DNA from 3 places in the Rhodococcus sp. NPDC057297 genome. Region 3 is predicted to be linked to each of the others. Evidence: riboswitches for the same ligand, from Rfam matches in the RefSeq annotation. Region 3 holds a riboswitch; each other region holds the start of a gene.
What was found. A riboswitch is a leader RNA that binds a small molecule or an ion and turns the genes downstream of it on or off. The one in region 3 is predicted to bind thiamine pyrophosphate.

Region 1 (4,075 bases), on a different contig from region 3:
GCGCGGCGGGCCTCGAAGCCGGCGCTCACCGCGTGCCGCATCGCCGACGCCATCAGTGCGGGATCCTTGGCGCGGGTCACGGCGGTGGCGAGAAGGACTGCGTCGCACCCGAGTTCCATCGCCAAGGCTGCGTCGCTCGCGGTGCCGATGCCTGCGTCGAGGATGACGGGCACGCCTGCCGCGTCGACGATCATCTCGATGTTGTGCGGGTTGGAGATGCCGAGTCCGGTGCCGATCGGTGCTCCGAGTGGCATGACGGCGACGCAGCCGATGTCTTCGAGTCTGCGTGCCAGGACGGGGTCGTCGGTGGTGTACGGGAGTACGTTGAACCCGTCGTCGACGAGTTGCTCTGCGGCCTTGACCAATTCGATGGCGTCGGGCAGCAGTGTTCGCTCGTCGGCGATGACTTCGAGCTTCACCCAGTCGGTTTCGAGCGCTTCACGTCCGAGCTGTGCGGTGAGAACGGCTTCGGAGGCGCCGCGACAACCGGCGGTGTTGGGCAGGGGTGCGATGTCGAGCTTGCGCAGTAGATCGAGGACACCGGTGCCGCCTGCGGCATCGACGCGTCGCATGGCCACGGTGGTCAGCTCGGTGCCCGACGCCACCAGCGCCTCTTCCAGGACGGTCAGGTTCGCTGCTCCTCCGGTTCCCATGATGAGTCGGGATTCGAAGGTTCTGTCCGCGATCGTCAGCACGTCAGCCACCCTGCACCGCGGTGAGGATTTCGATGGTCCAGCCGGGTTCGACGGTGGTGGCGTCCCATCGACTCTTCGGCAGGACTGTTCCGTCGACGGCGACGGCGATGCCCGTGTCCGGCATGGACAGATCGGCGAGGAGTCGACGCATCGTCAGCCCCTCGGAAAGTGCGTGTTCTTCGCCGTTGACGGTGATCATCGGTGCCTTCCTGTCTCGAATCGGGCTGGATCTGCAGCCTTGGCTTCGGGGAGTGTGTCGCCGGTGAGTAGTGCGGCGACAGCGTCTGTGGTGATGGGTGTCAGCAGGATTCCGTTGCGTCCGTGCCCGGCGGCGACGATGACGCGTTCGGAGATGCGGCCGATGAGCGGTAGGCCGTCGGGGCTCATGGGGCGCAGTCCGGCGGCGGCTTCGTGTAGTTCGTATTCGCCGATGCTGGGCATCAGGCGTTCGGCGTCGGCGATGAGGTCTCGGACTCCGGCAACGGTGACCTGGGTGTCGTGGCCGGATTCGTACTGGGTGGCGCCGACGACGAGGCCGTCGCCTCGTGGCACGAGGTAGATGGGGCGGCCGTGGACGCTGCCTCGGATGGTCCGGCTGGGCGGTGCCGTCGCGCTGGGTCGTCGTCTGAGTCGGAGTATTTCGCCTTTGACGGGTCGGACAGGGATGTCCGGGAGAAGGGCGGAGACTTGCGCTCCGGCGGCGACGACGATTCGGTCGGCGGTCAGGGCGTCGAGGTCGGTCACCCGTTCGGCAACGAAGTCGACGCCTGCTGCGGATGCTGTCAGCGCGTCGACGAGGGCGCGGTTGTCGACGGCCAGTTCCGTCGGCGCCAGAAGCCCGAGGCGGATGTTCTGCGCGAGCGATGGTTCGAGTTCGCGGATCTCCGCTCGGTTCAGGATGTCCAGCTGATGCCCGTGTGCGCCGACGAATTCTGCGATGGTCCGCAGGTCCTGGGCGTCGGCGGCGTCGAGTGCGACGGTCAGGGAGCCCGATGCTGTGAACACGTCGACTCCGAGCTCGTGTGCGAATTCAGGCCAACGGGCAAGCGAGTGCGCTCCGAGGTGCAGAAGTTCGTGTTCGCCCGGCCATCCCTCGGACAGCGGCGCGAGCATTCCGCCTGCCACCCAGGACGCGCCCGACCCGATGTTCGGGTCGTAGAGCTGCACCGACCACCCGTCGCGCTGCGCCCTGGCTGCGACGGCCAGGCCGATGACACCGCCTCCGACGACAGCGAGCGTTCCGAGCTGCGACTTGCCGAACTGCGACTGTTCGAACTTCACCGAGAACCACCCTCACTCCCTGCGCCGGCATGATCCGGTTCAGGTATTGACGGTAAGGACGGGCGTGTCCACTCTCAGCCCCGCGTACCTCGGGACTCCCGTGTATCTGTCTTTCCGACGAGAAGACTACCGTCTGGAGACGTGCATCCCACTCAGAGCTCCCGTGAACGCTTGAACTCTGCCCGCCTGTACCTGTGCACCGACGCCAGGCGCGAGCTCGGCGATCTGGCCCAGTTCGCCGAGGCGGCACTGTCCGGCGGCGTCGACATCATTCAGCTTCGCGACAAGAACTCCGCCGGTGAGCGCGAGTTCGGTCCGCTGGAGGCCAAGGACGAACTGGCTGCGCTGGCCGTTCTGTCCGCGGCGACACGGCGTCATGGCGCGCTGCTGGCCGTCAACGACCGGGCGGACCTGGCGCTGGCATCCAACGCCGATGTCCTGCATCTGGGCCAAGGCGACCTGCCGGTGCATTACGCGCGGCAGATTCTGGGACCCGACGTGGTGATCGGGCGCTCGACGCAGAACCGTAGCCAGGCGAGTCTTGCCGCCATCGAGGACGGTGTGGACTACTTCGCGACCGGGCCCGTGTGGGCGACGCCGACGAAACCGAATCGCAAGGCTGCGGGTCTGGAACTTCTGCGCAGCACGGCCGACTCGGCTCCGTCTCGGCCATGGTTCGCCATCGGCGGAATCGACGCCGACAACGTCGACGAGGTTCTTGCGGCCGGCGCGGACCGTGTTGTCGTCGTCCGCGCCATCACACAGGCCCGCGACCCGCAGGCTGCAGCTCAGGCGCTGGCGGAGAAGCTGAAGAGCAACTAGCTCAACCAGCCGAGGACAGTCGACGGCGGGAGCACCTGCACCGCCGTCGGAAGCCGTTCTTTCAGGCCGCGATCTGCGGTGACGAGCGCGGTCAACGCGCTGCCGTCGTGTGCGCGCCTGGCGAGTTCGTCGTCGCCGCTGCCCGACGCATGGATGACGGGGACTCTGGCGTCGTCGAATCGGGCTGCGCGCGCGTCGCCTTCGAGGACGGCTTCGATGGTGGTGAGCCACCCGTAGGTGCCGCCCGGAAGTTCGACGGTGCGTGGCAGCGCGTCGGCGAGAGAGGTCAGCAGGTCTCCTGTTGCGCCGCTGCGGTCTTTCCACCAGCCGTTGGGGCGGGAGCCGAGCACGTTTGCGGTGTCCAGAAGGACGCGCAGGGGTTCGGTCCGCAAGGTGGGCCAGCTCGCCGCGAAGCCGGGGTGCAGCGGTAGGGCGTCGACCATGCTTTCAGGAACCCAACGCAGTTCGGTGCTTTCACCGTTCGGGGTGGTGAGCAGCTGTGCGTCGGTGTCGGCGACGACGGTGGTGTACGTCCAGCCACTGGGAGCCGTCGCGGTGAGCTTCTCTCCGCGGACGTTCAGCCGAGCCGCGCCGATTCCTGCTTCTTCGTCGGCTTCGCGTACGGCGGCCGTCACTGCGCTCTCGTGCGAGTCCTTCGCGCCGCCGGGAAGCGCCCACGTTCCGCCCTGGTGGCTCCAGAGGGCGCGGTGTTGAAGCAGTACTGTCGGCTCGCCGTCCGCGGACGGTGCACGAAGGAGCAGACCTGCGGCTCCGTACCTTCCCCAGTGCCGCGTGCCGTTCTCCCCGACTACCCACCCGTCACCGTCGCCGCGCATACCTCCACACCTTAGGGGACTGGACCTTCGGTGTGTTCGCCGTCCACGTACGCACCGCGGGCGGAAACTTATATGCTCGAACCTGTGAACGTGGTCGGCACTACACCTACTGCTGCCGTACCTCCCACGACGGCCACCACGGCCTCGGAGAGCGACTCGCGGCGCGAGTTGCGGCGCCTGGCACGGTCGACGCCTGCGCGCATGATCGCCATGGGCGGTCTGCTCATCGTGTTGCTGGTCGCGACGGGGTTCGTGACGAGCGAGGCTGTGTCCGATCGCGAGTCCACTCTCGATTCGTTGTTGGTGCGCACCGAGCCGCTGGCCAATTCCGCGCAGAATCTGTACGGCGCCCTGTCGGTCGCGGATGCCGCGGCGTCGACGGCATTCATCTCGGGTGGCCTGGAACCTCAGGCGGTGCGTGACCGGTATGCGCAGGCCATC
Region 2 (4,075 bases), on a different contig from region 3:
GACCTGCAGTGTCGCTGCAGCATTGGTGGCGATCGCGTCTCGATGCGCCCATCCCTGGCTCAGGATTCGCGTGGGTGAGGGAAGTACCTGAGGTCGAATTCCACTGGTGGTGACGTAGGTCTGCCACACCGCGACGAGGACGACGACGATGGTTGCCGACGGCAGAGCCCAGCGAACGAGCGCCGGCCCGTCCGCCCTGACAACCGGCCATCGCCGGACACCGCGAGCGGCGGGAGGCGCTCCGGAGGATGCATCACCGATCGCCGAGGTTGTCATTCGCCGAGGTAGTCGTCGGTGAAGTACGTGGACCAGTCGGGCTCGGACGTGAGCGGCGCACCGTTCTCGTCCACCAGAACCCCGTTGTCGTACAGGAACTTCGAGTACTCGGTCCATTTGTCGATGTTCTGCGTGCCGACCTCGCCGTCGCCGTCGCGCATGTACTTGTCCGCCAACATCCGTTGGCTCTCGAACACCAACGATTCGTCGGTGAAGGTTCCCGGGTTGGCGTCGATGACGTCCTGGGCGGCGCGATCGGGGTCGTCGGCCGCGAGCTGGTACCCGCGTTGCAGTGCCTGGACGAATTTCCCGGCTTCGTCGGGGTTGTCGGCCAGCCAGTTCTCGTTGCCGCTGATGGTGATCGCGTACGCGTCGGGGAATTCGTAGTCGGTGTTCTCGAAGTATTTCATCGGAGTCCCGCTGTGCTCTGCTTCGATGCCTTCCCATGCGAGATAGGAGACGGTGAAGTCCGCGGTACCGGAGTACACGGCTTCGTACGCCGACGTCCCCAGAACCACGGTCTCGTATTCGCCTCTACCGCCGTCGTTCTGGATGACCTGTCGGAGCCCTGCTTTCTCACCGGTGTCACCGAAGCCCGCGTACACCTTGCCGTCCAATGCCTTGGGGCTCGGAATGTCGTCACGGTCTGCGCGTACACCGATTGCCGTTGCCCAGTGCTGGAGGGGGGCGAGCACCGAAACGATCTGCGCACCCGCAGCTTTCGCGAAAACGGTGGAGCTCTGCGTGCTGATCCCGAACTCCGCGTTACCGGAATCGACGAGGGTGTCCGACGAAGTGTTGTTGTACGGCAACACCTCCACGTCCAGTCCGGCGTCCGCGAAGTAGCCCTCCTGGAGGGCTACGTACAAGCCGGTGTGATTGGTGTTGGGTGTCCAGTCGAGTGCGAATCTGATCGTGTCCGAATCGTTCGACTGCGCGCACGAGGTCAGGCCCGCGACGGAGATCGCGGCGCATGCAAGGGCGAGTAATCGTTTCATCGTGCCACCGGCCACGGCGTCGGGTGAAGTGCTGTGTCCCAGAACATCAGTTCGTATCTTGTCGCGACGCGAAACGCCTGCGCCATGGCGTCGCGCTGGGCGTCCGTGGCTGCAGCGGCCGCATCGTCGACGAGGACGCGGGCGCCGTCGACGAGCGTACGGAACTCGTCGGAATCGTACGTGGACACCCACCGTGCATAGGGGTGTTCGGGGTTGCGTTGCAACACTTCCCGCGCCGCGAGCGACAACCGAACTGCCACATCGGCGTAGATCCAGTAGCAGGGAAGAACAGCCGCGGCCGCAACGGCGTAGGGTTCCGTCGCTGCAGTGGCGACGAGGTACGAGACGTAGCCCAGGCACGCCGGTGAATGTTCGATCACCGACCCGGGGCTCGGTAGCGCGTCGCTGGACAGCAGTGACGCGTGAAGTGACGCTTCTGCGACGGCACCTGCCGCAGACGACGCCCAGAACGCCGCCGTCTGCGTGTCCGGCGCTTTCGACGCCAGGATGGACAGGGCCTTGGCGTATCCGGCCAGGTAGAGCTCGTCCTGTGCGATGTACGTGCGGAACGCGTCCAGCGGCAGCGTGCCGTCACCGAGGAGCCCGAGGAACTCGAGATCATCGATGGCGGCGCGCAGATCCGCCGTCGCGTCCCACAGGTTGTTCGTGAAGCGACCGGAATCGCCGGGTCTTTCGGAGTGCACCGAGTGCACAGGCGTAGTCATCGCCTTGACATCCCTTCGTCAGCATTACCTGCATCAGGTTCGACGGGTGTGATCTCAGCATCCGCATGTACGGACGCACCCCGTGTCAGAACATCGCCGACCATAGCACCCTCGTCGGCGATCCGTTACTGCATGTCTTCGAGTTCCATGCCGTTGGTCTCGGGAATCTTCGATTTCACGAAGAAGAACGAGACTGCAGCCATGATGGCGAAGAACCCGTAGATCACCCACAGGCCGACGGCCTGGGTGAGTGGCGGGAATGCAAGGGTGACAGCGAAATTGGCGAGCCAGTTGGCGGCGGTGCCGATTCCGAGGGCCACGGCGCGCATGCGGTTGGGGAACATCTCGCCCAGAAGAACCCACATGATGGGTCCCCAGGTGGCGGCGAAGAAGATCACGAACAGGTTCGCTCCGATCAGCGCGACGGCACCCCAGGGGCTCGGGAGGGAGACGTCGTCGCCGCTGCCGATCTGCTGGGAGAACGAGACCGCGGCCATCAGCAGGCCGACGAACATACCTACCGAACCACCCAGGAGCAGTTTGCGCCGGCCGATCCGGTCGACGAACAGAATGGCCACGAAGGTCATCGTCACGTTGATGATGGAGGTGATGACCGAGGTCGTGAAGGACTGGTCCTCGGTGAAGCCGACGGACTTCCACAGCGTCGTCGAGTAGTAGAAGATCGCGTTGATGCCGACGAACTGTTGCAGGACGGCCATGACGATGCCGACCCACACGATCGGCTGGAGCCCGAACTTCGGTCCGCGGATGTCGGCGAACGAGGCCTTCTCCTCCTTGCGGAGTGTGAGACGGATTTCGTGGACTCGCTCGTCGGGATGCAGTTCGCCGGTGATGTTGGCGAGGATGTCGGCAGCTTCCTGATCGAGATGCTTGCCGACGAGGTAGCGAGGTGACTCGGGGATGGTGACCGCGAGCAGGCCGTAGATCAGGGCGGGTACGACGCCGACGAGGAACATCCAGCGCCAGGCTTCCTGGCCGAGCCAGAGGTCGTTGGATGCGCCGTCCGCGGCGCCCTGCAGCAGAGCGTCGGACAGGAGGGCGGCGAAGATGCCGAGAGTGATCGCGAGCTGCTGCAGCGACGCCAGGCTTCCGCGCCATTTCGCAGGAGCGATCTCTGCAATGTAGGCAGGCGCGATGACGGAGGCGATACCGATACCGAGGCCGCCGAGGATGCGCCACAGGATCAGGTCGGGGACGCTGAAGGCGAGGCCCGATCCCAGCGAGGAGATGGTGAACAGGGCCGAGCCCAGCACCATCACTTTCTTGCGACCCCATCGGTCTGCGAGGGAGCCGGCGAACCAGGCGCCGACGGCGCAGCCGATCAGCGCGATGGCGACGACGAAACCGGTGGTGAACGAACCCAGCGAGAAACGGCCCTCGATGGCGTCGACGGCCCCGTTGATCACGGAGCTGTCGAAACCGAACAGGAAGCCGCCGACCGCGGCGGCGACGCTGACGCCTATGACTTTGGCGTTGCGTCGAGTCGGCGTGGTGGACATCGGGAAAACTCCTCCCCGGTCGGAGAGCTCAGTGCTCTCGGCCGCGACAGATGATCGTGCGGCGGTCTCGCCGCACGGCTGTCAGCTTATGCCCGGTCGTTCGCACTGCGAAACACACCGGTCACTTCAACTCGAACGCCGTGTCGGACACGGTGAAACCATGCCCTACCTGGTCGACGCAGGAGACCCCGGCGAGCTCGTCGACCCTGCACGTGATGCCGTTCGACGTACCCGACCCGGGTATCGAGAGCGTTTCACCGTAGGGGAGCGGAGTGGCGATGGCGTCGAACCGATGGAACCTAGGATCGCCGGAGCTCAGGAATCGCGCCGCGGTGCCTGCCGTGAGCTCGACCGTGTTGGGCGCTACCAGCGAATCCGGGGCGCCGCTGCCCTCCACCCGAGGAGCATTCGACGGGAACTCGCCGTGGCAGCCGGCGACCGACGCATCGGTGATGAACACCGCGCATTCGAATTTGCCGGTAGGAGAGATGAAGTAGTAGAAGCCGCTGAGCCCCTCGTAACGAGAGGGGTCGGCGATCGCGGGCGCGGCGGTCGA
Region 3 (4,075 bases):
TCTGGCCGGTCACCGAACGGGACCACGGCGATGCGAAGAACAGCAACGCATCGGCGAACTCCTCGGGCGTCACCACACGTTTCAATGGAGTGGAGGCGGCGATGAAGTCGAAGACCTCCTCCGGCGTCGCGGCGCTCGCGTCGGTGGTGCGCAACAGGCCGCCGGACACCATGTTGACGGTGATGCCGTCGCCGCCGAGGTCGGCCGCAAGCGTCCTGGTCAGCGACAGAAGAGCGGCCTTCGATGCCGTGTAGTCGTGGTAAGGCACCACGGGGTTCTGAAACAGGTTGGTGCCGACGTTGACGATCCGGCCCGATCCGGCGGCCCGCATACCCGGCACCGCGCGCTGAGTCGTGTTCAGAGCACCGCGCACTGCGCCCTGGAACTGGGCGTCGAACTGGGCCCAGGAGATGGTGTCCGCCTTGCTGCGCGCGTCACCGTCGAACGAGAAATCGGCGAGAGCATTGTTGACGACGGTGGTCACCGACGTGCCGAAATGCTGCTCGGCTGCGGTGAACAGGGCGTCGACCTGGGCGGGATCGGTGACGTCGGCAGCGACGGCCACACCACCGATCTCCGACGCCAGTGCCTCCGCAGCCTCGCGGCTACGACGATAGTTGACGACGACGTGTGCTCCCTGCGCAGCGAACGCGCGGGCCACTGCAGTTCCCAGGCCCCGTCCGGCTCCGGTGACAACGACGGTCTGACGATCGAAGTTCATACTTGTGCCTCTCGCTCGGTGGACACCACGAACGTGAGGATGCACGGATGCTCGGCACCAACGACCGACCGCGCTGACATCCCTAGGAATACCGGGGCATTCCGCAGGCTCCACGCCTGCCGCTGGTGCTGACCAGATCAGGTTCGACGGGTGTGTTCTCAGCCGCATCGGTGCGGCACCCCGTGTCGACTGCACACTGTAGCCCCTTCGCTGGGCACTACCGTCTATCACTCCTTCTACGGTGATCTAACGAAATCTCTAGAGAGTGATAGATCATCCTACGATCGAGCTAGCCGATGACCGCCCATCCGTGTGCCGGCACCGTCGTCCGTCCGCCGTCCACGGACGCAGCACCTGCCAGGACTTCGCCGGAAATGCGGTAGTCGACGGTATCGTCGCCGAGATTCAGTGCGACGTGCAGTGCGTTGTTTCCACTGTGGACCCGATAGAGCATCGCGGTGTTGGCCAGCTCGACGGTCTCGGTTTTCGCAGTGTGCAGCCACGGGGCGCGTCGACGTAGTCCGATCAGTTCCTGGTGCAGGTGGAACGTCGACCATCCCGCCGGATCGAGTTGCTCACGAGTCATGGGGAATTCGGGACGGACATCGTCGTCGCCGCCGACGCGTTCCTCCTTGACGCCGCGGAAGCCCTGCTCGTCGCCGTAATAGATCATCGGTGTTCCACCAGTGGTGAACAGCGTGACGAGCGCGTGGGGGAGATGCCGTTCGTCGGAGATGGTGCTGGCGATGCGATTGACGTCGTGGTTGCCCACGAACGTGGCGGGCACGAAGGTGTCGAGCCACTCGTTGTGGCGCCCGAGGGCGTGCGAGAGCTCGAAGAAGTTCTGCTCCGCGATTGCACTCCACGTCGCCTTCCACAGCTCGTACTGGGTCACCGAGTCCAGCGAGCTCCGCTGCACGATCTGTGCGTAGTCACCGTGGATGACCTCGCCGAGGAAGTACGCGTCGGGGAACCGTTCCCGTACCCGAGGTAGTACGGTCGCCCAGAACTCCGGCGGCACAGCGTACGCCGCGTCCAGACGCCACCCATCGGCGCCGCGGCCGAGCCAGTGTTGCATGACGTCGACGACGTAGTCCTGCACTGCGGCACTGCTGTGGTCGAGCGCGACGAGCTCGTCGTGACCTTCGAAGTTGCGGTGACGCCCGGAGGCGTCGAGATGAAACCAGGATGCCGCGTCGGAGTCCCCGGCAAGAGCACTCCGGAACCGTGGAAAGCTCTGTCCTACATGATTGAAGACACCGTCGAGCATGACCTTCATCCCCCGGCTGTGCGCCTGGTCGATCACGGTGTCGAAGTCCTCGTCGGTACCGAGCCGCGCATCGACGCGCAGGTGGTCGACGGTCTCGTACCCGTGGCCTTCCGAGGCGAAGATGGGACCGAGTGCGATGCCGGATGCTCCGAGTTCCAGTGCGTAGTCGAGCCATTCGACCACCTTGAGCAACCGATGCTCGTCGGCCAAGGAGGTTCCGTCCCACTCTCGTACCGGCGCACCGGCGAATCCGAGAGGATAGACATGCCACCAGATTGCGTGCTCGACCCAGGACGGACTCATGCGCGCACCACGGATTCCCGGCCGAGTTCGGCGGCACCGGTGTGCCCGGACAAGCTGGTGACCAGATCGAATTCGGCCAGAATGCAGCGCAGTACGTGCTCCACACCCTCCTGCCCGCCGAGTGCAAGGCCGTACAGGAACGGCCGGCCGAGCAACACCGCGTCCGCTCCGAGCGCAAGCGCCTTGGCCATGTCGGCCCCCGTGCGCACCCCGGAATCGAACAACACCGTCACCTGATCACCGACGGCGTCGACGATGGCAGGCAGTGCGTCCAACGATGCTCGCGCGCCGTCGATCTGGCGTCCACCGTGATTGGACACCACGATGCCGTCGACTCCGTGCTCGACGGCCGACCTCGCGTCGCCGACGGTGCAGATCCCCTTGAGGACGATCGGACCGTCCCAGTGATCCCGAAGGAACTTCAGTTGACCCCAGTTCAGCCCCGGATTGGGGAACATCTTCGCCCAGTGCATTGCCGCAGCAATGGGATTGGTCTCCACAGGCTGCTCCAGCCCGGCCTTGAACGCCGGATCGGTGAGGTAGTTCTCGATGCCGAGGTTCGCGAGAAACGGGAGGTAACCGCGGTCGAGGTCCGCCGGACGCCATCCCAGCAGAGTCGTGTCCAGGGTGAGCACGAGCGTCGTGAATCCGGTGGCCTTCGCCCTGTCCAGGAAACTCAGGAGCACCGATTCATCCGTGGGCCAGTACAACTGGTACCACCGCGGTGCGTCGCCACCGGCTTCCGCCACTTGCTCGAACGAGTGCGACGCCTGCGTCGAGTGGATGTACGGAACGCCGAGCGCCGCTGCGGCTCGTGCGGTGGCGAGCTCACCGTCGGGATGGGCGAGAGTCTGAATGCCCACCGGTGCGATCAACAAGGGCGCGGGAAGCTCCGTGCCCAGCACCGTGACCGAGTGATCCCGTTCGGCCGAGCTACGCAACATTCGCGGTGCAATGCGCCACCGGTCGAACGCTTCTCGATTGGCACGGGCCGTCGAACCACTACCGGCGCTGGCGACGATGTACCCCAGCGCCTCGGGCGTCAGCCTCGCGGCAGCCTGATCCTCGAGTTTCGCGAGGTTGGTCGTGATCTTCGGCTTCTGATCGGTGAACATGCCCTGGGCATAGATGCCGATCTGGTGGTCACTGAAGTTCATGCTCCCCACCGTAGTGGGAGGCGGGGAGTGCACAGCGTGAAATCCACCCGTCGAGCAGCGCGGCGCAGCGTGCGCGCAGGTCGGCTTCGTTCTCCACCAGGTCCTTCCTGATGGCGTCGACCATGTCCTGGTCCTGCTCGATACCGTCACGCACCCACGCGTCGGCCCAGGAGTCGAAGACGTCGACGTCGATCTCGGGGTGGAATTGCAGTCCCAGGTGCCTGCCGTGCACGAAGGCCTGCTGGCCGGCACTGTTGCTCGCGATCACCGTCGCGGTGTCCGGTGCGACGAAGGTGTCGTCGTGATACTCCATCCACGGTCCGGGCCCGATCAGGTCCGGGCACACCGAGATGGTCTCGGTCAGGCCGTGCTCGGGGAACTGCGACCGCGTGACGGTCCCTCCCAGGATTCGAGCGAGCAACTGCCCACCGAAACAGACACCCAGAATCGGTACGTCCTTCTCGATGGCACGCTCGAGGTAGTCGATCTCCGGGCCGATCCACGACGACTCTCCGTACGCAGCGTCCGGCGATCCCATGACGACCACCATCCCGGCGTCGTCCAGCGAAGGCGGGGTATCGGCGTGCCCGTAGTCGAAGGAATGGACGTCGAGTCGGTATCCGC

Region 1: linked by a shared signal. The riboswitch ahead of thiO (glycine oxidase ThiO) and the one ahead of ACFULT_RS02385 (3-oxoacyl-ACP reductase) in region 3 are both predicted to bind thiamine pyrophosphate.
Region 2: linked by a shared signal. The riboswitch ahead of ACFULT_RS25870 (TenA family protein) and the one ahead of ACFULT_RS02385 (3-oxoacyl-ACP reductase) in region 3 are both predicted to bind thiamine pyrophosphate.

The regions. Positions count from the first base shown of each region.
Region 1 is NZ_JBHUZE010000003.1:529,734-533,808, reverse strand. Features, by position in the region: gene ACFULT_RS12515 (thiazole synthase) at 1-704, opposite strand, end outside; gene thiS (sulfur carrier protein ThiS) at 697-894, opposite strand; gene thiO (glycine oxidase ThiO) at 891-1,976, opposite strand; TPP riboswitch at 1,976-2,088, opposite strand; gene thiE (thiamine phosphate synthase) at 2,118-2,798, shown strand; gene ACFULT_RS12495 (NUDIX hydrolase) at 2,795-3,634, opposite strand; gene ACFULT_RS12490 (hypothetical protein) at 3,707-4,075, shown strand, end outside.
Region 2 is NZ_JBHUZE010000012.1:110,547-114,621, reverse strand. Features, by position in the region: gene ACFULT_RS25880 (ABC transporter permease) at 1-276, opposite strand, end outside; gene ACFULT_RS25875 (ABC transporter substrate-binding protein) at 273-1,274, opposite strand; gene ACFULT_RS25870 (TenA family protein) at 1,271-1,999, opposite strand; TPP riboswitch at 1,993-2,092, opposite strand; gene ACFULT_RS25865 (sugar porter family MFS transporter) at 2,125-3,519, opposite strand; gene ACFULT_RS25860 (hypothetical protein) at 3,641-4,075, opposite strand, start outside.
Region 3 is NZ_JBHUZE010000001.1:507,466-511,540, reverse strand. Features, by position in the region: gene ACFULT_RS02385 (3-oxoacyl-ACP reductase) at 1-721, opposite strand, end outside; TPP riboswitch at 820-914, opposite strand; gene ACFULT_RS02380 (alpha-amylase family glycosyl hydrolase) at 1,011-2,294, opposite strand; gene ACFULT_RS02375 (alpha-hydroxy-acid oxidizing protein) at 2,291-3,451, opposite strand; gene ACFULT_RS02370 (type 1 glutamine amidotransferase) at 3,438-4,075, opposite strand, start outside.